Regions from separate parts of the Streptomyces sp. AM6-12 genome, predicted to be linked through region 2. Evidence: riboswitches for the same ligand, from Rfam matches in the RefSeq annotation. Region 2 holds a riboswitch; each other region holds the start of a gene.
The links. Region 2 has a riboswitch for thiamine pyrophosphate ahead of thiC (phosphomethylpyrimidine synthase ThiC). Riboswitches for the same ligand answer to the same signal wherever they lie in the genome.

Region 1 (7,626 bases), 1.6 Mb from region 2:
CTCGTCGGTGCGCTGCTGCGGCACCCACACCCCGCCGGCCGGGGTCTCCCCGTAGCCGCCGGTGGCGTAGGGGTCCTGGGGGTAGCCCTGCTGGGCGTAGCCGGGGTCGTAGCCGGTGCCGGCGTAGGGCTGGCTGCCGATGTAGGGGTCGGAGTAGTTGGCGTAGCCCTGCTGGGGGGCGGTCTCGTAGCCGTACCCCTGTTGCTGTGCGTAGCCGGAGTAGTCGTAGGACGGATCCTGCTGGGGGGCGGCGTGGGTGGCGGTGTCGCCGTAGACACCGTAGTTGCCGGTGTCGTCGGGCAGGGGCTGCGGCTCGTAGACGGAGCCGGCGTCGGCGGCCGGGGGGCGCGCCGGGGTGAAGACGTCGTCGCGGTCGTAGTCGTCGTACGCGTTCGGGACGGAGCCGTCCTGGGCGTAGGCATCCTGACCGGGGGCCGGGTCCTCGTCCGTGCTGGTGGGAGCGGGCGTCGGGGCCTGCGTGGCCTGGGCGTTGCGGTCGCCGCGGCCGCGCCGGCGCTTGCTGCCGCCGGACGCCACGGCGTCGGCGCCGGGGCGCCGGACCGCCCAACCCGCCGCGAAACCGCGGCGGAAGGAGAGCGTCACGAGGGTCTGGCCGACGGCGAAGGCGATCGCGCCCGCCCCGATGACGAGGACGGACGGCATCATGACGCCGGCCACCACCCCGAGGAAGCCGGCGAAGGCGAGCAGCCGCCAGCGCAGGCGCGCCTTGTACTGCAGCAGCACCTCGCCGAGCAACCACAGCGCGACGCCGCCGAATGCGATGTAGAGGACCGTCCAGCCCATGTACGCCCCTCTCCCAGTGGCCGTTACGCAGTGTGTCGTAACACGGTGCGGCAGGTCTAGGCCTGCGGGGGGTGGTGCAGGCCCAGGTTCTCGTAGATCTCCAGGGTCGCCGTGGAGCTGTTGAGCGTGATGAAGTGCAGTCCGGGCACGCCTTCGGACAGCAGTCGCGCGCAGAACTCCGTGGCGAAGTCGATCCCGATCGAGCGTACAGCCGCCGGATCGTCCTTCGCCGCGAGGATCCGCTCTTTCAGGGCGTCCGGGAACTGAGCGTTGCTGAGCTTGGGCAGCCGCTCCAGCATCCGCACGCTCGTGACCGGCAGGATCTCCGGGATGACCGGGGTGTCGCAGCCCGCCTCCGCCACCCGGTCGCGCAGCCGCAGATAGGACTCCGGCTGGAAGAACATCTGGGTGATGGCGTAGTCGGCGCCCGCGCGGCACTTGTCCACGAAGTGGGCGACGTCGGTGTCCCAGTCCGTGGAGCGGGGGTGCATCTCCGGGAAGGCGGCGACGCCCACGCAGAAGTCGCCCGACTCCTTGATGAGGCGCACCAGTTCGGCCGCGTAGGTCAGGCCCCTGGGGTGTGCCACCCACTCGCCCATGGGGTCGCCGGGCGGGTCGCCGCGCACGGCGAGCATGTTCCGGATCCCGGCGTCCGCGTACTGGCCGATGATGTTGCGCAGTTCGGCGATGGAGTGGTCGACCGCGGTGAGGTGGGCGACCGGGGTGAGCGTGGTGTCGGCGACGATCTGCTGCGTCTCCCGGACGGTGCCCGCGCGGGTCGAGCCGCCGGCGCCGTAGGTCACCGAGACGAAGTCGGGGGCGACCGCCTCGACCCTGCGCAGCGCGGTCCACAGGCTCCGCTCGCCCTTGGGGGTCTTCGGCGCCGAGAACTCGAAGGAGTACGTGGTCTTGCCGCCGGCGAGCATGTCACGCACGGTGCGCGCGCGATCAGTCCTGGTGGATGCGGTTCCGAGGGCCATACCCGCAGGTTAGCCAGGGGACGCCGGTCCCCCAACCGCGCTCCGGGAATTTGCCGGAATTGTCGGCTTGCCGTCCACCCCTTGGGACGGAGCCCCGAGGCCTGGCCCCTCAGGCCTTCCGCAGCCGCCGGGCGAACTCGGCCGCCGCGGCGCCCGGATCGTCCGCCTCGGTGAGCGCGCGCACCACGACCACCCGGCGGGCCCCGGCCGCCAGGACCTCGTCCAGATTGCCGAGATCGATGCCGCCGATGGCGAACCAGGGGCGCTCGGTGCCGAGCGCGGCCGTGTACCGGACCAGGTCCAGGCCCGGTGCGGGGCGGCCCGGCTTGGTGGGGGTGGGCCAGCAGGGCCCGGTGCAGAAGTAGTCCACGCCCTCCTGGACGGCGGCCGCGGCGGCCTCGTCCTCGGTGTGGGTGGAGCGGCCGATCAGCACGTCGTCGCCGAGGATCGCGCGGGCCGCGGGGACCGGCAGGTCGCCCTGGCCGAGGTGGAGCACATCGGCGCCGGCGGCGTGGGCGACGTCGGCCCGGTCGTTGACCGCGAGGAGCCGGCCGTGCCGGGCGCAGGCCTCGGCGAAGACCTCCAGGCAGGCCAGTTCCTCGGCGGCCTCCATGCCCTTGTCGCGCAACTGCACGATGTCGACACCGCCGGCCAGCACCGCGTCCAGGAACTCGGGCAGGTCGCCCTGGCGCCTGCGGGCGTCCGTGCACAGGTAGAGCCGGGCGTCGGCGAGCTCGGCGCGGGCGGTGTCGGGCATGCGTGGGTCCCCCGGAGTCGGTGTGCGGTGCTGGGCGGGCGGTGGCGTACGGCGCGCGGGGCGTCGTACGCCATCCCTCGGCGGTCGGGCTGGGACGGCCCTGAGGCGATCGGGCAGGGACGGCCCGCAGACGATCGGGCTCGGACGGCCCTCACGCGGTCGGGCTCGGACGGCCTTCACATGGTCGGGCTCAGACGGCGAGCGCCTGGGCGCGGCGCTTCACCTCCGTGCCGCGGTTCTCACTGAGAGCCTGCGCCGGGGTGCCGGGCAGGGTCGGGTCGGGGGTGAAAAGCCATTCGATCATCTCTTCGACCGTGAAGCCGTCGTCCCGCAGGAGCGTCAGGGTCCCGGACAGGCCCTTGACGACCTTGTCCCCGTCGATGAAGGCGGCGGGGACGTGCAGCGCGCGGTTCTCACCCCGGCGTACGGCGATGAGCTGGCCGTCCTTGACCAGCTGCCGCACCCGCGTCACCTCGACGCCGAGCTGTTCGGCGATGTCGGGGAGGGTGAGCCAGGCGGGGACGAGAGCGTCGATCTTCGTGTCAATCTCGGTCACGGGTACAGGGTAGGCGCTCGGCCGGGTCCGGCGCTTTGCGCCGGAGGCCTGGTGGGGGCTCAGTCGGCCGTGGCGTCCTTCAGCGGCCGGCTCGGGTCCGCCAGTGCCCGGGCGTCCAGGAGGCGGCCGGCCTCGATCAGCTTGCGGCCCTGGGCGAGGTCGCGCGGGCGGCCCACCGCCAGCAGGGCGACCAGGCGCCCCTCGCGCAGCCAGCACACCGTCCAGGCGGGACCCGCGGGATCGCCGCGCCAGACCAGATGGTCGGCGGTGGCATGGTGCCCCGCGTACTGCACGAAGCGGCCGAACTGCTCGGACCAGAAGTACGGCACCGGGTCGTAGACGGCGCTCTCGCCGAGGATGCCGGCGGCGACGGTGCGCGGGCCCTGGAGGGCGTTGTCCCAGTGGTGCACGAGGAGGCGTTCGCCGTAGCGGGCCGAGGGGAAGGACGCGCAGTCGCCGACGGCGTACACATCGGGCGCGGAAGCGCGCAGCCGGGCGTCGGTGACGACCTCGCCGAACGCGCCCAGCTCGATGCCCGAGCCGGCCAGCCAGCCGGTGGCGGGGCGGGCGCCGATGCCGACGACGACCGCGCCCGCGGGCAGCCGGGTGCCGTCGGCGAGCACCACCGCGCCGGGCTCGACGCGCTCCACCCGTGCGCCGGTGCGCAGTTCGGCCCCGCTGTCGGCGTACCAGCCGGCCATGGGGGCGGCGACCTCGGCGGGCAGCACCTCGGCGAGCGGCCGGTCGGCGGCCTCGACGACGGTCACCGCGCAACCGGCCTCGCGGGCGGCCGTGGCGAACTCGGCGCCGATCCAGCCGGCGCCGACCACCACGATGTCGTGCTGCCGGGCGAGCACGGGCCGCAGCCGTTCGGCGTCGTCCAGGGTGCGCAGCAGATGCACGCCGGGGACGCCCTCGCTGCCGGGCAGGGTGACCGGCTCGGCGCCGGTGGCCAGCACCAGCACGTCGTACGCCACCGGGCCCGCCTCGGTGTCCAGTTCACGGTCGGCGGGGCGGGCGCCGAGGACCTCGCAGCCGAGCCGGAGGCCGACGCCGAGCGCGTCGAAGTCGAGGTCGAACGCGGAGCCCTCGGCCTTGCCGAGCAGCACGGCCTTGGACAGCGGCGGCCGGTCGTACGGCTGGTGCGGTTCGGCGCCGATGACGGTCACCTCGCCCGTGAAACCCCGTTCCCGCAGCGCGACCGCGGTCTGCACCCCGGCCATGCCCGCGCCCACGACGACCACGCGCCGCGTCCCTGCCGTGCCCTGCCGGGCTGTCTGCTCGCTCACCCGATCACCATAGACAGATGACGATCAGTCAGTCAGCGGGCGTGCGCGGTGAGCTGTTCCACGACGCTCGTGCCGGAGCCCGGTCCGGACTCCCACTCCCAGGTCTCCTCCAGGCGCACCCGGCCGTCGGGCAGCTCCACGACCGTGGAGACGCAATGGCCCGAGGCCGTGCTGCCGTCGGTGCGCAGCTGCACGTACCGGAAGTCCAGCCGGTCGCCCGCGCGGGTGCCGACCAGATGGCCGTGGACGATGTCGCCGCCCCGGTACTCGGCCCAGACCGCACCGTCCCGCTCGTGGTAGGCGAAGCGGGTGCGGGTACCCACCTGACCTGCGGACTGGTCGGCGACGGGGGCGAGGATCAGGCCGTCGAGCGACGGGGCCATGGGCGAGGGCTCCCTTACGGGTGACGAGGGGGGCGGGCTAGGGTGGCCACCGTACAAGCACTCGCGGGAGCCCGGACGCACCGGGCTGAGAGGGAGGCTGGCGGCCTCCGACCGTACGAACCTGATCCGGGTCATGCCGGCGAAGGGAGGGGCTGGACGCCCATGTCCACACGTACGCCCGATACCTCGGGAACCTCCGACGTCCTCGTCGTCGGGGGCGGGATCATCGGCCTGGTGACGGCCTGGCGCGCGGCGTGCCGCGGGCTCGCCACGGCCGTGGTGGACCCGGTGCCCGGCGGCGGGGCCGCGCAGGTCGCGGCCGGGATGCTGGCCGCGGTCACCGAACTGCACTACGGCGAGGAGACGCTGCTCGCCCTCAATCTGGAGTCGGCGCGCCGCTACCCCGGCTTCGTGGCCGAGCTGACCGAGGCGAGCGGCCGGGACCTCGGCTACCGGCGCTGCGGCACCCTCGCGGTCGCGCTGGACGCCGACGACCGTGCCCATCTGCGGGAACTGCACGCCCTCCAGCAGCGCTGCGGCCTCGACGCGCAGTGGCTGCCGGGGCAGGAGTGCCGCCGCCTGGAGCCGATGCTGGCGCCGGGCGTGCGCGGCGGGCTGCGGGTCGACGGCGACCACCAGATCGATCCGCGCCGGCTGGCCGCGGCGCTGGTGACCGCGTGCGAGCGGGCCGGGGTGGTGTTCCACCGGGTGTGGGCCGAGCGGCTGGACGTCGTACGGGACCGGGCCGTCGGGGTGACCACGGCGGACGGTACGGCGCTCACCGCCGGGCAGGTGGTGCTCGCGGGCGGCAGCCTCAGCGGGCGACTCGCGGGGGTGCCGCGGGAGGTGCTGCCGCCGGTGCGGCCGGTGAAGGGGCAGGTGCTGCGTCTCGCGGTGCCGAAGCGGTACGCGCCCTTCCTCAGCCGCACGGTGCAGGCCGTGGTCCGGGGCGGGCAGCTGTACCTGGTGCCGCGGGAGAACGGCGAGCTGGTCGTCGGCGCCACCAGCGAGGAACAGGGCTGGGACACGACGGTCACCGCGGGCGGGGTGTACGAGCTGCTGCGCGACGCGCACGAGCTGGTGCCGGGCATCACCGAGCTGCCGCTCACCGAGACGCGGGCGGGGCTGCGGCCCGGCTCCCCGGACAACGCGCCGCTGCTCGGGCCGTCCGGCCTCGCCGGGCTGCTGCTGGCCACCGGGCACCATCGCAACGGGGTGCTGCTCACGCCCGTCACCGGGGATGTGATGGGGCAGTTGCTGGCCGGCGGCCCGCTGCCCGAGGAAGCCCGTCCGTTCACGCCGGAGCGCTTCGCCGCCCCGCGCACGCAGCAGCTGGAGCAGACCGCATGAGCGCCGTGTCGTCCACCATCACCATCTCCGTCAACGGGCAGCGGCGTCAGGTCGCGCCGGGGACCGCGCTCGACGCGGTCGTACGGTCCCTCGTGCGGGCCCCCGCCGGGGTGGCGGCCGCCGTCAACGAGACCGTCGTACCGCGCACGCGGTGGGCCGGGACGGCGCTCGCCGAGGGCGACCGGGTCGAGGTGCTGACCGCGGTGCAGGGGGGCTGAGCGGTGACCGACGATCGCCTTGTCATCGGGGATGCGGCCTTCGGGTCGCGGTTGATCATGGGGACGGGCGGGGCGCCCAGCCTCGACGTGCTGGAGCGGGCGCTGGTGGCGTCCGGGACGGAGCTGACGACGGTCGCGATGCGGCGGGTCGATCCGTCCGTGCACGGCTCGGTACTGTCCGTGCTGGACAAGCTCGGCATCCGGGTGCTGCCGAACACGGCGGGGTGCTTCACCGCCGGGGAGGCCGTGCTCACGGCGCGGCTCGCGCGGGAGGCGCTCGGCACGTCGCTGGTGAAGCTGGAGGTCATCGCCGACGAGCGGACGCTGCTGCCGGATCCGGTGGAGCTGCTGGAGGCGGCGGAGACGCTGGTGGACGACGGGTTCACGGTGCTGCCGTACACCAACGACGATCCCGTGCTCGCGCGGAAGCTGGAGGACGTGGGGTGTGCGGCGGTGATGCCGCTGGGGTCGCCGATCGGGTCGGGGCTCGGGATCCGCAACCCGCACAACTTCCAGCTGATCGTGGAGCGGGCGGGGGTGCCGGTGATCCTGGACGCGGGGGCGGGGACGGCGTCGGATGTGGCGCTGGCGATGGAGCTGGGGTGTGCGGGGGTGATGCTGGCGTCGGCGGTGACGCGGGCACGGGAGCCGGAGGTGATGGCGGCGGCGATGCGGCACGCGGTGACCGGGGGGCGGCTGGCGCGGCTGGCGGGGCGGATACCTCGGCGGTACTGGGCCGAGGCGTCGTCTCCTACGGAGGGTCTGGCCGCGTTGGACCCCGAGCGCCCGGCGTTCTGACCTCCGAGGGCTGGACGGACCGCCGCCGACGGCGATGGCGCCCCGTTGGGGGGCGGTCGACGTCGGTGGCTGTTCGGTCGCGGGGTGGATTCCGGGGGGGTCGGGCGGCCGCAGGCTCCGGTGGAATGTGGCGTGCCTGCGTAAGAAGCGTCACAGGTGGGCTTCAGTGGGCAGGTGGGAGAGGGCGGCGGGGCGGGGGTGGGGTCGGGGGCTCGTAGACTCGCCGTGTGGACATGACCCTTCAGGACGCCCTCGTCGGGCACGTGCTCGACGGTCGGTATCGCGTGGACGCGCGGATCGCGGCCGGCGGGATGGCGACCGTGTACCGGGCGCTGGACACGCGCCTGGACCGGGTGCTCGCGCTGAAGGTGATGCATCCCGCGCTGGCGGCGGACGGCGTCTTCGTGGAGCGGTTCATCCGCGAGGCCAAGTCCGCGGCCCGGCTCGACCACCCGAACGTGGTGCAGGTCTACGACCAGGGCACCGACGGG
Region 2 (7,626 bases):
GGGCGGTGGCGGCGCGGAGCCCGTTCGGCGGTGACGCCGCGCGGGCCGCACCGGGTCGGCGGTCCCCGACCGTCGGCGAACACCTGCACAAACGGGACGAAAACCACGGCGAAGCGGAGTCTTGTTCCGATTCACCACCCCTGGGTCATCACATGGCGCGACGCGCATTCCTATGATGGGCCCACGACACCGCGGACCGCTGCGACCAGGCAGTCCGAAGCGGTGCAGATGCGGCGCGATGGTGGAGGGGTCTGATGACTCAGGGGGCCGGTCAGGGACCCGAGGTGGAGCGGACGGCGACGCTACGCGACTTCCGGGTGCCCGCGTACGTCCACGAGACCGGTGCGTACGTCCCCCACGCCCAGCAGGACGAGACCGCGCCGCCCGCCGAGGAGTCGTACCCCGACGGGTACACACCCACCCAGCGCGATCTACCCGTCGTCCACCGCGGCGACACGCTCCAGGTCCCCGTCGGCACGGCACCCGCCGCCCCGGCCGCGGGCCCCGCGGCCGGCCCCGGACCGCTCTACGTCGTCGGTGATGTGCACGGCTACCTCGACGAACTGATGGCCGCCCTGCGGGAACAGGGGCTGATCGACGAGGCGGGCCAGTGGTGCGCCGGCACCACCCGGCTGTGGTTCCTCGGCGACTTCACCGACCGCGGCCCGGACGGCATCGGCGTCATCGACCTGGTGATGCGGCTGTCCGCCGAGGCGGCCGCGGCCGGCGGCTACTGCAAGGCCCTCATGGGCAACCACGAACTGCTGCTGCTCGGTGCCAAGCGATTCGGCGACACGCCCGTCAACTCCGGTGCGGGCACCGCCACCTTCCAGGCGGCCTGGCTGCTCAACGGCGGCCAGAAGACCGACATGGACCGTCTCCAGGACCACCATCTCCAGTGGATGGCCCGCCTCGACGCGCTGGAGGAGGTCGACGGCTATCTGCTGGTGCACTCCGACACCACCGCCTACCTCGACTACGGCGACTCGATCGAGGCCGTCAACGACACTGTCCGCGAGCGGCTCACCCGCAATGACGCGGACGAGTGCTGGGACCTGTTCCGCAAGTTCACCAAGCGCTTCTCCTTCCGCGACGAGGGCGGTGCCGACGCCGTGCGCTCCCTGCTGGACACCTACGGCGGCACCCGGATCGTGCACGGCCACAGCCCCATCCCCTACCTGCTGGGCGAAGTGGGCTCCGAGGACGGCGAGGAGAGCGACGACCCGGTGGTCGAGGGTCCGCATGTCTACGCCGACGGGCTCGCCATCGCCATGGACGGCGGGGTGACCATGGCCGGAAAGTTGCTGGTGAGGCAACTCCCGCTGGTTCACTGATCCTTCGCCTGAGCGGCCCCGCCATACCGGAGTACGCGCAGGCCGGGACGCAATTTCCGGCAATCCCCTGTCACCACGCGCCGTCACGGCTCTACCATCGGCTTATCCGTAGCAGGCTCCCCTCCGTCTCTGCCCGACGGCTCGCCGCTGCGCGAGCCCCAAGCCCTACGGAGCATCGGGGGATGCACATGAACAGCCTTCCGCAGCACCTGCGGAGCGAGGACCGCCGGGAGTTCGAGCGGCTCCTCGACGAGGTTCTGCGCTCCGCACCACACCGACCGGAACTGGCCGCCGTGGGACAGCGGCTCAACCCCGCGCAACTGCGCACCATGGCCATCGCCGCCTCCGCGCTCATCACGGCGGCCGCGGCCACCGAGTACCAGCGCTATGTACGGATACGCGACGAACTGCGCCACCCCGAGCAGGCCCCGAGTGCGGCCGGTGCCGCGCCCGCCGAGCCGGACCCGGCCGCGGCGGACCTCGCCGCCGCGCACGGCGCGGGCGCGGTCGCGGTCGTCGCCGTCCTGGCGCCGCTCCTGTCCGCGACCGCGGCGGTGATATTCCTGCTCATCGGCTACATCCTGAGAACCCTGGCCCCCGGGCAGTCCTTCGCCGGCACCATGCTCACCGCCGGCTGGGTGTTCGGGGCCCTGACCGTGGCCGCGATCCTCGTCGCCGCCGCAGGGCTCCTCCTCACCGCCCTGCGCAACGGCTCCTCCCCCGAATCCCGGGCCCGCGACGCCGCCGCCGCCGAGGTCGCCAGAGCCAGAACCGCCTGGGAAACCGCCCTCCTGGAACGCGGCATCATCCCCTTCCTCCAGGAGGCACTCGCCGACCACCCCCACTACTCCGGCTCCGACCACGCCGACCCGGAACGCCAGCCGGACTGATCCGGCCGGGCGGCGGCCTGCGGCCCGACGAGGCGCCGCTCCGGAACCGGTGGCCCGGCCGGAGCGGCGCCCATGCCCTCGTCAGTCCGCGACCGGCAGATACACCCGGTTCCCCGCCTCGGCGAACTCCCTCGACTTCTGGGCCATGCCCTCCTCGATCTCGGTCCGATTGCCACCGTGTTCGCGGCGGATGTCCTGCGAGATCTTCATGCTGCAGAACTTCGGGCCGCACATGGAGCAGAAGTGGGCCGTCTTGGCGGGTTCGGCCGGAAGGGTCTCGTCGTGGAAGTCGCGGGCCGTGTCCGGGTCGAGGGCCAGGTTGAACTGGTCCTCCCAGCGGAACTCGAAGCGCGCGTCCGACAGCGCGTCGTCCCAGTCCTGCGCCCCCGGATGCCCCTTGGCGAGGTCGGCCGCGTGGGCGGCGATCTTGTAGGTGATGACCCCGGTCTTGACGTCGTCCCGGTTGGGCAGGCCCAGGTGCTCCTTCGGCGTGACGTAGCAGAGCATCGCCGTGCCCCACCAGGCGATCATCGCGGCGCCGATGCCGGAGGTGATGTGGTCGTACGCCGGTGCGATGTCCGTGGTCAGCGGACCGAGCGTGTAGAACGGGGCCTCGTCGCAGATCTCCTGCTGGAGGTCGATGTTCTCCTTGATCTTGTGCATCGGGACATGCCCGGGGCCCTCGATCATCGTCTGCACGTTCAGCCGCCGGGCGATCCGGCCGAGTTCTCCGAGCGTGCGCAGCTCCGCGAACTGGGCCTCGTCATTGGCGTCCGCGATGGAGCCGGGCCGCAGCCCGTCGCCCAGCGAGTACGTGACGTCGTAGGCGGCGAGGATCTCGCACAGCTCCTCGAAGTTCTCGTACAGGAACGACTCCTTGTGGTGCGCCAGGCACCACGCGGCCATGATGGAGCCGCCCCGCGAGACGATGCCGGTCTTGCGGTTGGCCGTGAGCGGCACGAACGGCAGCCGTACGCCCGCGTGGACGGTCATGTAGTCCACGCCCTGCTCGGCCTGCTCGATGACGGTGTCCTTGTAGATCTCCCAGGTCAGCTCCTCGGCCCTGCCGTCGACCTTCTCCAGCGCCTGGTACAGCGGCACCGTGCCGATGGGGACGGGGGAGTTGCGCAGCACCCACTCGCGGGTGGTGTGGATGTTGCGGCCGGTGGAGAGGTCCATGACCGTGTCGGCACCCCAGCGGGTCGCCCAGGTCATCTTCTCCACCTCCTCCTCGATGGACGAGGTCACCGCGGAGTTCCCGATGTTGGCGTTCACCTTCACCAGGAACCGCTTGCCGATGATCATCGGCTCGATCTCCGGGTGGTTGACGTTGGCCGGCAGCACCGCCCGGCCCGCCGCGATCTCCTCGCGCACCACGTCGGGGGAGACGTTCTCCCGAAGGGCCACGAACTCCATCTCCGGCGTGATCTCGCCCCGGCGCGCGTACGCGAGCTGCGTCACCGCCTGTCCGCCACGGCCCCGGCGCGGCTGGCGCGGACGGCCCGGAAAGACCGCGTCCAGGTTCCGCAGCCCGCCGCGCGGCGAGGTGTGCTTGATCCCGTCGTCCTCGGGACGGACGGGACGGCCCGCGTACTCCTCGGTGTCGCCACGGGCGATGATCCAGTTCTCCCGCAGCGGCGCCAGCCCCCGGCGGACGTCGGTGTCGACGAGCTGATCGGTGTACGGGCCCGACGTGTCGTACAGCGTGACCGACTGCCCGTTGGTGAGGTGCACCTGACGGACCGGCACGCGCAGGTCGGGGCGTGAGCCCTCGACGTACGCCTTGTGCCAGCCGATGGACTTCCCGGCCTCCGAGGACATGTCGTCCTGGGCGGAGGCAGGCGTGCGTGCGTCCTTGTTGGTCATGAGACCTACTCCCTACGCCGGCATTACCCGGTAACAGGTTCGGCGGTCGACGCAGCGGTTTCCGTCGTCCGAGGTCTCTCGGGGAACTCGTATGTTCCACGTGAAACATCGCTCTACGGAGGTCAGCGCCCTCTCAGCCCGGTGCTCCGAGCTCCCGCGTGTGCAAAGGTGTCTCCACGCTAGCGTCATCCGTGACGCGATGAACAGTGGGCCCTCCCCGCTTCTTGCGATGATCTGGCGATGACCCGGATGGACCAGGACCCGTACCAGCCGCCCGGCCCGCGCCGGCCCGACGGCTCGGAGCCCTTGAGCCAGGGCCACCGCCACGACCACGGCCACGCGCGAGCCCCGGCCCAGAGCCCGGCTCCGGCCCGCAGACAGGGACACGGACAGGAACAGGGGCACGGGCACGGTCGGGGGCACGGACAGGATCAGAGGCAGGGGCACAGCGCCGGTCGCGGGCACGGGCACGGTCACAGCCATGGGCCCGCCGCGCCCGTGTCCCGGCATCTGCGCAAGGTGATCGCGGCGATCCTCGTCCCGTTCACCGCGGCGGTCGTGGTCGGTCTGGTGGTGCTCTGGCCCGGTGGCGCCCCCTCGCACAAGCACAGCGGCGTCGGCTTCGACCGGCAGACCCAACAGGCCACCGTCATCCGTGTGGTCGAGGTGAGCTGCGCGCCGGGGAGCGCGGGCGGCGGGGCGCCGAGCGGTGATGCCTCCGGCGGCGTTTCGGCGGGTCAGCAGTCCGGCGGGTCCTGCAAGAAGGCGACGGTCCGGGTCGACACCGGCAAGGACAAGGGCCGTACGTTCACCGAGATCGTGCAGCCCGACCAGCCCCGGCAGCTGCACCAGGGCGAGCAGGTCATCGCCGCCTACGAGCCCACCGCCCCCAAGGACCTCCAGTACTCGGTCGCCGATGTGAACCGCAAGTTCCCCATGGCGCTGCTCGCGGGCGTCTTCGCGCTCGCCGTCGTGGTGGTGGGCCGGCTGCGCGGTGTCATGGCCCTCGTGGCGCTGGCGGTGAGCTTCCTAGTGCTGAACCAGTTCATCCTGCCCGCGATCCTCCAGGGCTCCAACCCCCTGCTGGTGGCGGTGATCGGGTCGAGCGCCATCATGCTGATCGCCCTGTACATGTGCCACGGCCTGTCGGCGCGTACGTCGGTGGCGGTGCTCGGCACGCTGATCTCGCTGACCCTGATCGGTCTGCTCGGCTCGGTGTTCATCGGCTGGGCCGCCCTGACCGGCAACACCGACGACAGCACCGGTCTGATCCACGGGCTGTACCCGAAGATCGATATGAGCGGTCTGCTGCTGGCCGGTGTCATCATCGGATCGCTCGGCGTCCTGGACGATGTGACGGTCACCCAGACCTCCGCCGTATGGGAGCTGCACGAGGCCAACCCCACGATGGGCCCGCGCGGTCTGTACCGGGCCGCCATCCGCATCGGCCGCGACCACATCGCGTCCGTCGTCAACACCCTTGTGCTCGCCTATGCGGGCGCCGCACTGCCGTTGCTGCTGCTGTTCTCGATCGCGCAGAGCAGCGTGGGGACGGTGGCCAACAGCGAGCTGGTGGCCGAGGAGATCGTGCGCACCCTGGTGGGCTCCATCGGCCTGGTCGCCTCGGTCCCGGTCACCACCGCGCTCGCCGCCCTGGTGGTAGCGGCCGATCGCAGCGCCCCGGAACCGGAGACCTCCACCGGTACCCGGGCCCTGCCGGCTCGCGGCGGCCGGGGTCGGCGCCGGAAGCGGTGAGGCGGGGCGGGGCGGGCTGCCCGGCCTGCCCTGGTCGGCCCAGCCTGGCCGGCTCCATCCAACAGGGTGTGGAAATTTCTGAAGAAGCGTTCCTGCAAAGCCCCGTACCGCCGAGCGGAGCGTCCGCGCTCCGTCCCGCGGTGTCTCAGCCCGCGCTCTGCTCCTCGGCCAGAATGCGGTCCAGCGCCTCGTCCAGATGCGTGTCGAAGTCGGCGAGCGCGCCCTCCTGCCCGAGCGGGACCAGCTTGTCCGTGCGGTCGAGGAAGGCCACGAGCGGCGACGCCGACGAGCGGAACAGGGCCTGGTCGCCGCCGACCTGAAGCCGGATCAGTACCTCGCCCAGCACCTCGGTCTCGACCGGGGAGATCCGCACATCCCCTTCCCCGCACGGACGCCCGACGCCGTCGATCAGCAGTTCCCGGCCGAAGACCCAGGTGACCGGGGCATCGCCGGGCAGATGGAAGGTGAGCCGCACGGCGTAGGGATCGCCGGTCTCGTAGCGCAACTCCACCGGAATGCGGAAGGAGAGCTCCTCCGAGACGAGAAAGCTCATCATGACCTCTGCCTGTACGGACTCGCGCATCGCCTACCCCGTCATATGACATCGACTGGCCGGGTTTGATCCCTCTGACCGTGGTAAATCTTGCTGAAAGTACACGGTGGATCACAAGGAGTAAGTTTTCAGATGCTGATAGAGAGGGTCAGGGATCCCAGATGCCGTCCGATCTCCGTCTGCAGCCGCTGGGCCGCGGGCAGCAGCCGGTCGGCCTGATGGGCCGGGAGGGAGATGGCCACGGTGACCGCGGTCGTGCCGACCGTGATGGGTACCGCCGCGCAGACCGTGCCCAGCGCGTACTCCTGGCGCTCCGTCACCGTCTCCATGCGCCGCACCCGCGCCAGCCGGCGCAGCAGGGCGTCGCTGTCCCGCACGGTGTAGGGCGTGAGGCCCTGGACCGGGTAGCGGGCGAGATGATCCTGCCGGGCGCCCTCGTCCAGCTGGGAGAGCAGGCACTGCCCGATGGCGTGCGCGTGCCCGGTCTCGCGGAAGTCGGCCCACTCCTCGGCCGCGGGTGACTCACGGGAGTCGGCGACGCACAGAACCTCGATCTCTCCGTCCCGGTACATCGCGTAGTACATCGGGGCGCCGATGGAATCGCGCCAGTGGGCGAGCGTCTCCGCGACCCTGCCGCGACGTTTCTCCCGTGCCCCGCTGCTGCTCAGCAGCTCGGCCGCGTCACCGAGGTAGAAGAGGCCCTTGTCGCGGCGCAGGTAGCCCTCGTGCACCAGGGTGCGCAGCAGGTGGTAGGTGGTGGGCAGGGCCAGGCCGGTGGCGCGGGCGAGTTGCTTGGCGGGGGCGCCGTACGGATGGGCCGCGACGGTCTCCAGCAGCCGCATGGCGCGCTGTACGGAGCCGATGAGGGTGGTCGTGGGGGCCGGCTGCGGCGGGACGGCCATCCCGGACGGCCGCCGGGCGGGAGGGGTGCGAGGGCGTGGCTGGGCGGGGAGTGCGGGGGTTTTCGCCGGTGCGGTGTCGACCGTGGCCAAGGGTTACTCCGGAAGCGCGAGGGGGCAGCCCGTGCGTGGGCGGGGAGCACGGAGGGGGTTCTGCGCCACCCGCGGGGCCGCACCCCGCGGGAGTTCCGGACTCTAACCGCCCGCCCCCGCGTGCGGCCGGGCTCATGGGGAAACTTCCCTCCCCCGAGGGAACCGGCACCCCCTTACCGGTCACCGGCTCCCGTGTGCCTCACCAGTCGCCGTGGGAGGAGGAGTTGGACATGAAC
Region 3 (7,626 bases), 1.7 Mb from region 2:
AGGGCAATATCGCCCGTGCCGTCAAGGGTGAGAAGATCGGCACGCTGGTGGGTGACCACGGCAGCCGGAACTGACCGGCACGCCCCCGTCGCCCCCTGGGGTACGACACCTGTCCGAGGGACGGACGTCACGCGCCTCGGCCGGGGGATGGACAATGTCCTGCCGGTCGGGAACCGTGCAGGAAGAAGACGCGACGCAGCCGGCCGCCGGACCACCGAGGAACCGCAGCCGGGCCTTACTCAAGACACGCAGGAGCAAGTGGTGATCGAAGAGACCCTCCTCGAAGCCGAGGAGAAGATGGAGAAGGCCGTCGTGGTCGCCAAGGAGGACTTCGCCGCGATCCGCACCGGCCGTGCGCACCCGGCGATGTTCAACAAGATCGTGGCCGACTACTACGGCGCCCTGACGCCGATCAACCAGCTGGCCTCGTTCTCCGTGCCGGAGCCGCGGATGGCGGTCGTCACACCGTTCGACAAGAGCGCGCTGCGCAACATCGAGCAGGCGATCCGCGACTCCGACCTGGGCGTCAACCCCAGCAATGACGGCAACATCATCCGGGTGGTGTTCCCCGAGCTGACCGAGGAGCGCCGCCGCGACTACATCAAGGTCGCCAGGGGCAAGGCCGAGGACGCCAAGGTCTCCATCCGTTCCGTGCGCCGCAAGGCCAAGGACGCCATCGACAAGATGATCAAGGATGGCGAGATCGGCGAGGACGAGGGCCGCCGTGCGGAGAAGGAGCTGGACGACCTGACGGCGAAGTACGTCGCCCAGGTGGACGAGCTCCTCAAGCACAAGGAATCGGAGCTGCTCGAAGTCTGATGAGCGACTCTTCCTGGGGGGCGCCGCCACCGGCGGGGCGGACCGGCTACTGGGGGCCCACCGAGGGTGGGCCCGTCCAGGGCGAGGCCGCCCCGGCGGGTCCCGCGTACGATGCGCCCGAGGCGCAGCAGACGCGCCCCATGCCCATCGTGCCCGACGTACCCGTGTATGGCGGAGACCAGGACGACACCCGGGGGGCTGCTCGGCTGAGCGGCCCCTTGTTCCGGGACGAGCCCCAGCCGCAGTACGGGTCACCACCGCAGTCCGGGTCACCGGCGCAGTACGGCGGCCAGCCCCCTTACGGGACGCAGCCGCCGCCCGAGCGGCAGCCCGGATACGGCACCCCGAACCCGCCCGGGGACGCGGTGCCGTACGACCCTTACGGGACGCGGTCGCCGGCCGGGACGCCGCCGTCGTACGAGCAGCCGGCCCGGCAGCCGTACGCGCCCCAGCCGCAGCAGGGACAGCAGCAGCCCTACGGGGCACAGCCGCAGCCCCCGTACGGGACGCCCCAGCCGACGCCGAGCCCGAGCCAGAATCCGGAGCCCATGCCCGACGCCCCGCAGCCGACGCCGGCGCCGCAGAAGAAAAGCGCGGGCCGCGACCTCGGCGCGGCCATAGGCGTCGGCGTGGGACTCGGCGTGGTGATCATCGCGTCGCTGTTCATCGTCAAGGCCGTGTTCGTCGGCGTGATCGCGGTCGCCGTCGTCGTCGGCCTGTGGGAGCTGACCAGCAGGCTCCAGGAGCGCAAGGAGATCAAGGCGCCGCTCGTACCGCTCGCGGTCGGCGGCGCCGCGATGGTGGTCGCCGGCTATGTGCGCGGTGCCGAGGGCGCGTGGGTCGCCATGGCCCTCACCGCTCTCGCGGTGCTGGTCTGGCGGATGACGGAACCCCCGGAGGGCTACCTCAAGGACGTCACGGCCGCTGTCTTCGCGGCGTTCTACGTGCCCTTCCTGGCCACCTTCGTCGCCCTGATGCTGACCGCGGCCGACGGCCCCTGGCGGGTCCTGACCTTCCTGCTGCTCACCGTCGTCAGCGACACCGGCGCCTATGCCGTCGGCTGGCGCTTCGGCAAGCACAAGCTCGCCCCGCGGATCAGCCCCGGCAAGACCCGCGAGGGCCTGCTCGGCGCGGTGTCCTTCTCGATGGTCGCGGGCGCGCTGTGCATGCAGTTCCTGATCGACGGCGGCCACTGGTGGCAGGGCCTGCTGCTGGGCCTCGCGGTCGCGGCCAGCGCCACCCTGGGCGACCTCGGCGAATCCATGATCAAGCGCGATCTGGGCATCAAGGACATGGGCACCCTGCTGCCGGGCCACGGCGGCATCATGGACCGCCTGGACTCCCTGCTGCCGACGGCGCCGGTGGTCTGGCTCCTGCTGGTGGTCTTCGTCGGCTCCGCCTGACGAAACCTCCTGCCGCGCGTCGTCGCGGCCGTACGGGCCCCCACCCTGGGAACAGGGCGGGGGCCCGTCGTCGTACGACCGCCCGCTCGTCCGGCCCCTCGCCGGCGCCGCTTTGCTCCGACGGGCGGGCGATCACGTTTGGCCACACGATGGTGACAAAGAACGACCCGTGGCGTGGCCACCCTGGTCCTTGGTCCCGTGGCCCCCTGGTCCCCTGGTAGGGAGAGCGAGAGATGCCCGACGTCACCACCCCGTACGCGACCGGTACCCCGTGCTGGGTCGACCTGATGGCCTCGGACCAGCAGGCCGCGCTGGACTTCTACCGCGACCTGCTCGGCTGGCAGGGGCAGCCGGGACCGGCCGAGTTCGGCGGGTACACGGTCTGCGAGCTGCACGGCAAGCCCGTGGCGGGCCTCGGCCCGAAGCCCCAGGACATGCCGGAACCGCCGCCGACCGTCTGGACCAGCTACCTGGCCACCACCGACGCCCAGGCCACCCAGGACGCGATCGTCTCCGCGGGCGGCACCCTGCTCGTCCCGGCGATGGACGTCGGCAGCCTGGGCCGGATGCTGATCGCCGCCGACCCGCAGGGCGCGGTCTTCGGCGCCTGGCAGCCCGGCGACTTCCACGGCGCCCAAGTCGTCAACGAGGCCGGCGCGCTGACCTGGAACGAGCTGCACACCAGCGACGTACCCGGCGCCACCGCCTTCTACGGCGAGGCGTTCGGCATCGAGATCGAGCCCATGGAGGGCGCGGACGCCTACTGGGCGCTGATGGTCGGCGGCCGCGCGGTCGGCGGCGTCACCCAGCTCGCCGGCGACCCGCCCGGCACCCCCGCCCACTGGCTGGCCTACTTCGCGGTCGACGACGTCGACTCCACCGTGGACGCCCTGGTCAGAAGCGGCGGCACGGTCCTCGCCCCGCCCTTCGACATGATGGCCGGCCGGATGACGGTGGTCGCCGACCCCCAGGGCGCCCCCTTCGCCATGATCAAACCGACGCCGATGTGAACCACCCACACCGACCGGCCCCCAGCCGAACGGCCCGGCCCGCCCGCGACGAGCACCACAAGCTGCGGCCGCAGGTCACCCGATTGGATCTGCGACACTGGTACCACCATGCCCAAGCCCGGAGAACTCACCTTTGTCGCGCCGCGCGGAGCCAAGAAGCCGCCGCGGCATCTCGCCGATCTCTCGCCCGCGGAGCGCAAGGAAGCGGTGGCCGGGATCGGTGAGAAGCCGTTCCGTGCCAAGCAGCTCTCGCAGCACTACTTCGCTCGGTACGCGCACGACCCCGAGCAGTGGACCGACATCCCGGCCGGCTCCCGGCAGAAGCTGCGCGAGGCGCTGTTCCCGGAGCTGATGACGGTCGTCCGGCATCTGTCGACCGACGAGGGCACCACCCGCAAGACGCTGTGGAAGCTGTTCGACGGGACCCTCGTGGAGTCCGTGCTGATGCGGTACCCGGACCGGGTCACCATGTGCATCAGCTCGCAGGCGGGCTGCGGCATGAACTGCCCGTTCTGCGCGACCGGGCAGGCGGGCCTGGACCGCAATCTGTCCACCGCGGAGATCGTCCACCAGATCGTGGACGGCATGCGGGCGCTGCGCGACGGCGAGGTGCCGGGCGGCCCGGCGCGGCTGTCCAACATCGTGTTCATGGGCATGGGCGAGCCGCTCGCCAACTACAACCGCGTCGTCGGCGCCATCCGCGCGCTCACCGACCCGGCGCCGGACGGCCTCGGCCTGTCCCAGCGCGGCATCACCGTCTCCACCGTCGGCCTGGTGCCGGCCATCCACCGGTTCGCCGACGAGGGCTTCAAGTGCCGGTTGGCGATCTCCCTGCACGCCCCCGACGACGAACTGCGCGACACCCTCGTCCCCGTGAACACACGGTGGAAGGTGCGCGAGGTGCTGGACGCCGGGTTCGAGTACGCCGAGAAGAGCGGGCGCCGGCTGTCGATCGAGTACGCGCTCATCCGCGACATCAACGACCAGGCGTGGCGCGGCGACCGCCTCGGCCGGCTGCTCAAGGGCCGGCCCGTGCACGTCAACCTCATCCCGCTGAACCCGACTCCGGGCTCCAAGTGGACGGCCTCGCGGCCCGAGGACGAGAAGGCGTTCGTGGACGCGATCGCCGCGCACGGTGTGCCGGTGACGATCCGGGACACCCGTGGCCAGGAGATCGACGGAGCCTGTGGTCAGCTCGCCGCCACCGAGCGGTAGTCTGAGCCCGTTCCAACGCTTCTTCACCATTGAAGCAGTCGAAGAAGCCGAAGAAGCAGTCTCGACATCTTCATATTCCGACAGGGGAGCGCCACAGCGCTGAGAGTGCGGCACCAGGCCGCAGACCCTCTGAACCTCGCCCAGGTCATTCTGGGTAGGAAGTTCGGTCACTACTCAAGCTGTTGCGCCCTGTCCGGGTCTTCCGGGCAGGGCCGCGTTCTTCCTGGCCAACCCCAGGAGGACAACCAAGTGCACAACAAGACCTGCGTGGCCGCGGCGGTCGGGCTCGGCCTGCTCGCGCTGTCCGCGTGCGGCACGACCCAGGGCCAGAGCAAGGCGGACGCCAAGACCGTCACCCTCGTCAGCCATGACTCGTGGGCCGTCTCCAAGAGCGTCCTCGCGGACTTCGAGAAGCGGTCCGGGTACCAGGTCCGCGTCCTCAAGGACGGCGACGCCGGACAGGCCGTCAACAAGGCCATCCTGACCAAGGACGACCCCCAGGGCGACGTCCTCTTCGGCGTCGACAACACCCTTCTCTCCCGCGCCCTCGACAACGGCCTGTTCCAGCCGTACACCGCCAAGGGCCTGGACAAGGTCGGCGCCCGGTACCAGCTCGACGGCAAGCACCGCGTCACCCCCGTCGACTACGGCGACATCTGCGTCAACTACGACAAGGCGTACTTCGGCAAGCACCACCTGACGCCGCCGCAGTCGTACGCCGACCTCGTCAAGCCCCAGTACAAGAACCTCCTCGTCACCGAGAACCCGGCCACCGCCTCGCCCGGCCTCGGCTTCCTGCTCGGCAGCGCCGCGCGGTTCGGCGACAACGGCTGGCAGGACTACTGGAAGAAGCTCAAGGCCAACGGCGTCAAGGTCGTCGACGGCTGGGAGCAGGCCTACGACCAGGAGTTCTCCGGCTCCTCCGGTGGCAGGAAGGCCGGCGGCGACCGGCCGCTCGTCGTGTCGTACGCCTCCTCCCCGCCCGCCGAGGTGATCTACGCCAAGAAGCGCCCCGCCACCGCCCCGACCGGCGTGGCGACCGGCACCTGCTTCCGCCAGATCGAGTTCGCCGGGCTGCTCAGCAACGCGCGGAACCCCAAGGGCGCCAAGGCGTTCCTCGACTTCCTGGTCTCCCGGGAGTTCCAGCAGGACATGCCGCTGAACATGTACGTCTACCCGGTCGTCGCGGGGGCCGCGGTGCCCGCCGACTTCACCAAGTACGGTCCCCCGGCCCCGCACCCCGAGACCATGGCCCCCGAGAAGATCGCCGCCGACCGTGATCAGTGGGTCAAGACGTGGACGTCACTCGTACTGAAGTGACCGCCCGCGGGCGGACCTGGCGCGGGAGCGCGGCGCGGCTGGGGCTGATGGCCCTGCCCGTCGCGTTCTTCGCGGTGTTCTTCGCCTGGCCCGTCGCCGCGATCGTGGCGCGCGGCCTGAAGACCGGCGGCGCCTGGCACCTCGGGCGGATCGCGGACGTGGTCGGCCGGCCGGACATCCGGCACGTGCTGTGGTTCACCACCTGGCAGGCGCTCGCCTCCACCGCGCTCACCCTGCTGCTCGCGCTGCCCGCCGCGTTCGTCTTCGCCCGCCTCGACTTCCCCGGCAAACAGGTGCTGCGGGCCGTCGTCACCGTCCCGTTCGTACTGCCCACCGTCGTCGCCGGCAGCGCCTTCCTCGCCCTCGTCGGCCACGGCGGACTGCTCGACCAGCTGTGGGGCGTACGGCTGGACACCACCGTGTGGGCGATCCTGCTCGCGCACGTCTTCTTCAACTACGCCGTCGTCGTACGGACCGTGGGCGGGCTGTGGGCCCAGCTCGACCCGCGTCAGGAGGAGGCCGCGCGGATGCTCGGCGCCTCCCCGTTCGCCGCGTGGCGCAAGGTGACCCTGCCCGCCCTCGCGCCCGCCGTGGCCGCCGCCGCGCTGATGGTGTTCCTGTTCACCTTCACCTCCTTCGGCGTGGTCCAGATCCTCGGCGGCCCCACCTTCTCCACCCTCGAAGTGGAGATCTACCGGCAGACCTCCGAGATCTTCGACCTGGGCACGGCCGCCGTCCTGACCCTCGTCCAGTTCGCCGCCGTCGGCGCCGTCCTCGGCGTCCACGCCTGGACGGTACGCCGCCGGGAGACCGCCCTGCGCCTGGTCGACCCCGGCACCACCGCCCGGCGGCCGCGCGGCGCGGGGCAGTGGGCGCTGCTCGCGGGCGTCCTCGCCGGCGTCGCGCTGCTCCTGGTGCTGCCGCTCGCCGTCCTCGTCCGCCGCTCCCTGGACGCCCCCGGCTTCGGCTACTACCGGGCGCTGACCCGCACCGACGGCGGTACGTTCCTGGTGGCGCCGGTGCACGCGGTGTGGACCTCGCTCCAGTACGCCGTCGCGGCCACCGCCATCGCCGTGCTGATCGGCTCTCTCGCCGCCGCCGCGCTGGCCCGCCGCGACGCGGGCCGGCTGGTACGGGGCTTCGACGCGCTGCTGATGCTGCCGCTCGGCGTGTCCGCCGTGACCGTCGGCTTCGGCTTCCTGATCGCCCTCGACAAACCGCCGCTGGACCTGCGCCAGTCCTGGATCCTGGTTCCGCTCGCGCAGGCCCTGGTCGGCGCCCCCTTCGTGGTGCGCACCATGCTGCCGGTGCTGCGCGCGGTGGACGCCCGGCTGCGGGAGGCGGCGGCCGTGCTCGGGGCCTCGCCCTGGCGGGTGTGGCGGGAGATCGATCTGCCGCTGGTGCGGCGGGCGTTGCTGGTCGCGGCCGGTTTCGCGTTCGCCGTCTCGCTGGGCGAGTTCGGCGCGACCGTGTTCATCGCGCGGCCCGACAACCCGACCCTGCCGGTCGCCGTGGCCCGGCTGCTCAGCCGCCCCGGCGACCTCAACTACGGCCAGGCGATGGCCCTTTCGACCATTCTGATGGTGGTGTGCGCCGCCGCCCTGCTCCTCTTGGAGCGGCTGCGCACCGACCGGACCGGGGAGTTCTGATGCTGAGCATCGAGGGCGCGACCGTGCGCTTCGGCGGGCGGCCCGTGCTGGACGCGGTGGGTCTGGAGGTCGCCGAGCACGAGGTGGTCTGCGTCCTCGGGCCCAGCGGCAGCGGCAAGTCCACCCTGCTGCGCGCCGTCGCCGGGCTCCAGCCCCTGGACGCCGGGCGGATCGCGCTCGCCGGACGGGACCAGGGCGGGGTGCCCGCGC

Region 1: another riboswitch for thiamine pyrophosphate. It lies ahead of thiO (glycine oxidase ThiO); the one in region 2 lies ahead of thiC (phosphomethylpyrimidine synthase ThiC).
Region 3: another riboswitch for thiamine pyrophosphate. It lies ahead of ACE4Q9_RS09350 (thiamine ABC transporter substrate binding subunit); the one in region 2 lies ahead of thiC (phosphomethylpyrimidine synthase ThiC).

What each region holds. Positions count from the first base shown of each region.
Region 1 is NZ_JBIQWN010000001.1:5,375,654-5,383,279, reverse strand. Features, by position in the region: gene ACE4Q9_RS24480 (hypothetical protein) at 1-804, opposite strand, end outside; gene metF (methylenetetrahydrofolate reductase [NAD(P)H]) at 861-1,784, opposite strand; gene thiE (thiamine phosphate synthase) at 1,894-2,541, opposite strand; gene ACE4Q9_RS24465 (Rv2175c family DNA-binding protein) at 2,732-3,097, opposite strand; gene ACE4Q9_RS24460 (NAD(P)/FAD-dependent oxidoreductase) at 3,157-4,386, opposite strand; gene ACE4Q9_RS24455 (hypothetical protein) at 4,419-4,769, opposite strand; TPP riboswitch at 4,823-4,934, shown strand; gene thiO (glycine oxidase ThiO) at 4,932-6,119, shown strand; gene thiS (sulfur carrier protein ThiS) at 6,116-6,337, shown strand; gene ACE4Q9_RS24440 (thiazole synthase) at 6,341-7,135, shown strand; gene pknB (Stk1 family PASTA domain-containing Ser/Thr kinase) at 7,363-7,626, shown strand, end outside.
Region 2 is NZ_JBIQWN010000001.1:3,774,075-3,781,700, reverse strand. Features, by position in the region: gene ACE4Q9_RS17060 (metallophosphoesterase) at 255-1,334, shown strand; gene ACE4Q9_RS17055 (hypothetical protein) at 1,523-2,224, shown strand; gene thiC (phosphomethylpyrimidine synthase ThiC) at 2,306-4,090, opposite strand; TPP riboswitch at 4,083-4,258, opposite strand; gene ACE4Q9_RS17045 (YibE/F family protein) at 4,331-5,845, shown strand; gene ACE4Q9_RS17040 (SsgA family sporulation/cell division regulator) at 5,991-6,428, opposite strand; gene ACE4Q9_RS17035 (IclR family transcriptional regulator) at 6,527-7,390, opposite strand; gene ACE4Q9_RS17030 (DUF5326 family protein) at 7,590-7,626, opposite strand, start outside.
Region 3 is NZ_JBIQWN010000001.1:2,114,979-2,122,604, reverse strand. Features, by position in the region: gene pyrH (UMP kinase) at 1-74, shown strand, start outside; gene frr (ribosome recycling factor) at 262-819, shown strand; gene ACE4Q9_RS09365 (phosphatidate cytidylyltransferase) at 960-2,222, shown strand; gene ACE4Q9_RS09360 (VOC family protein) at 2,456-3,232, shown strand; gene rlmN (23S rRNA (adenine(2503)-C(2))-methyltransferase RlmN) at 3,341-4,447, shown strand; TPP riboswitch at 4,520-4,626, shown strand; gene ACE4Q9_RS09350 (thiamine ABC transporter substrate binding subunit) at 4,697-5,767, shown strand; gene ACE4Q9_RS09345 (ABC transporter permease) at 5,815-7,416, shown strand; gene ACE4Q9_RS09340 (ABC transporter ATP-binding protein) at 7,416-7,626, shown strand, end outside.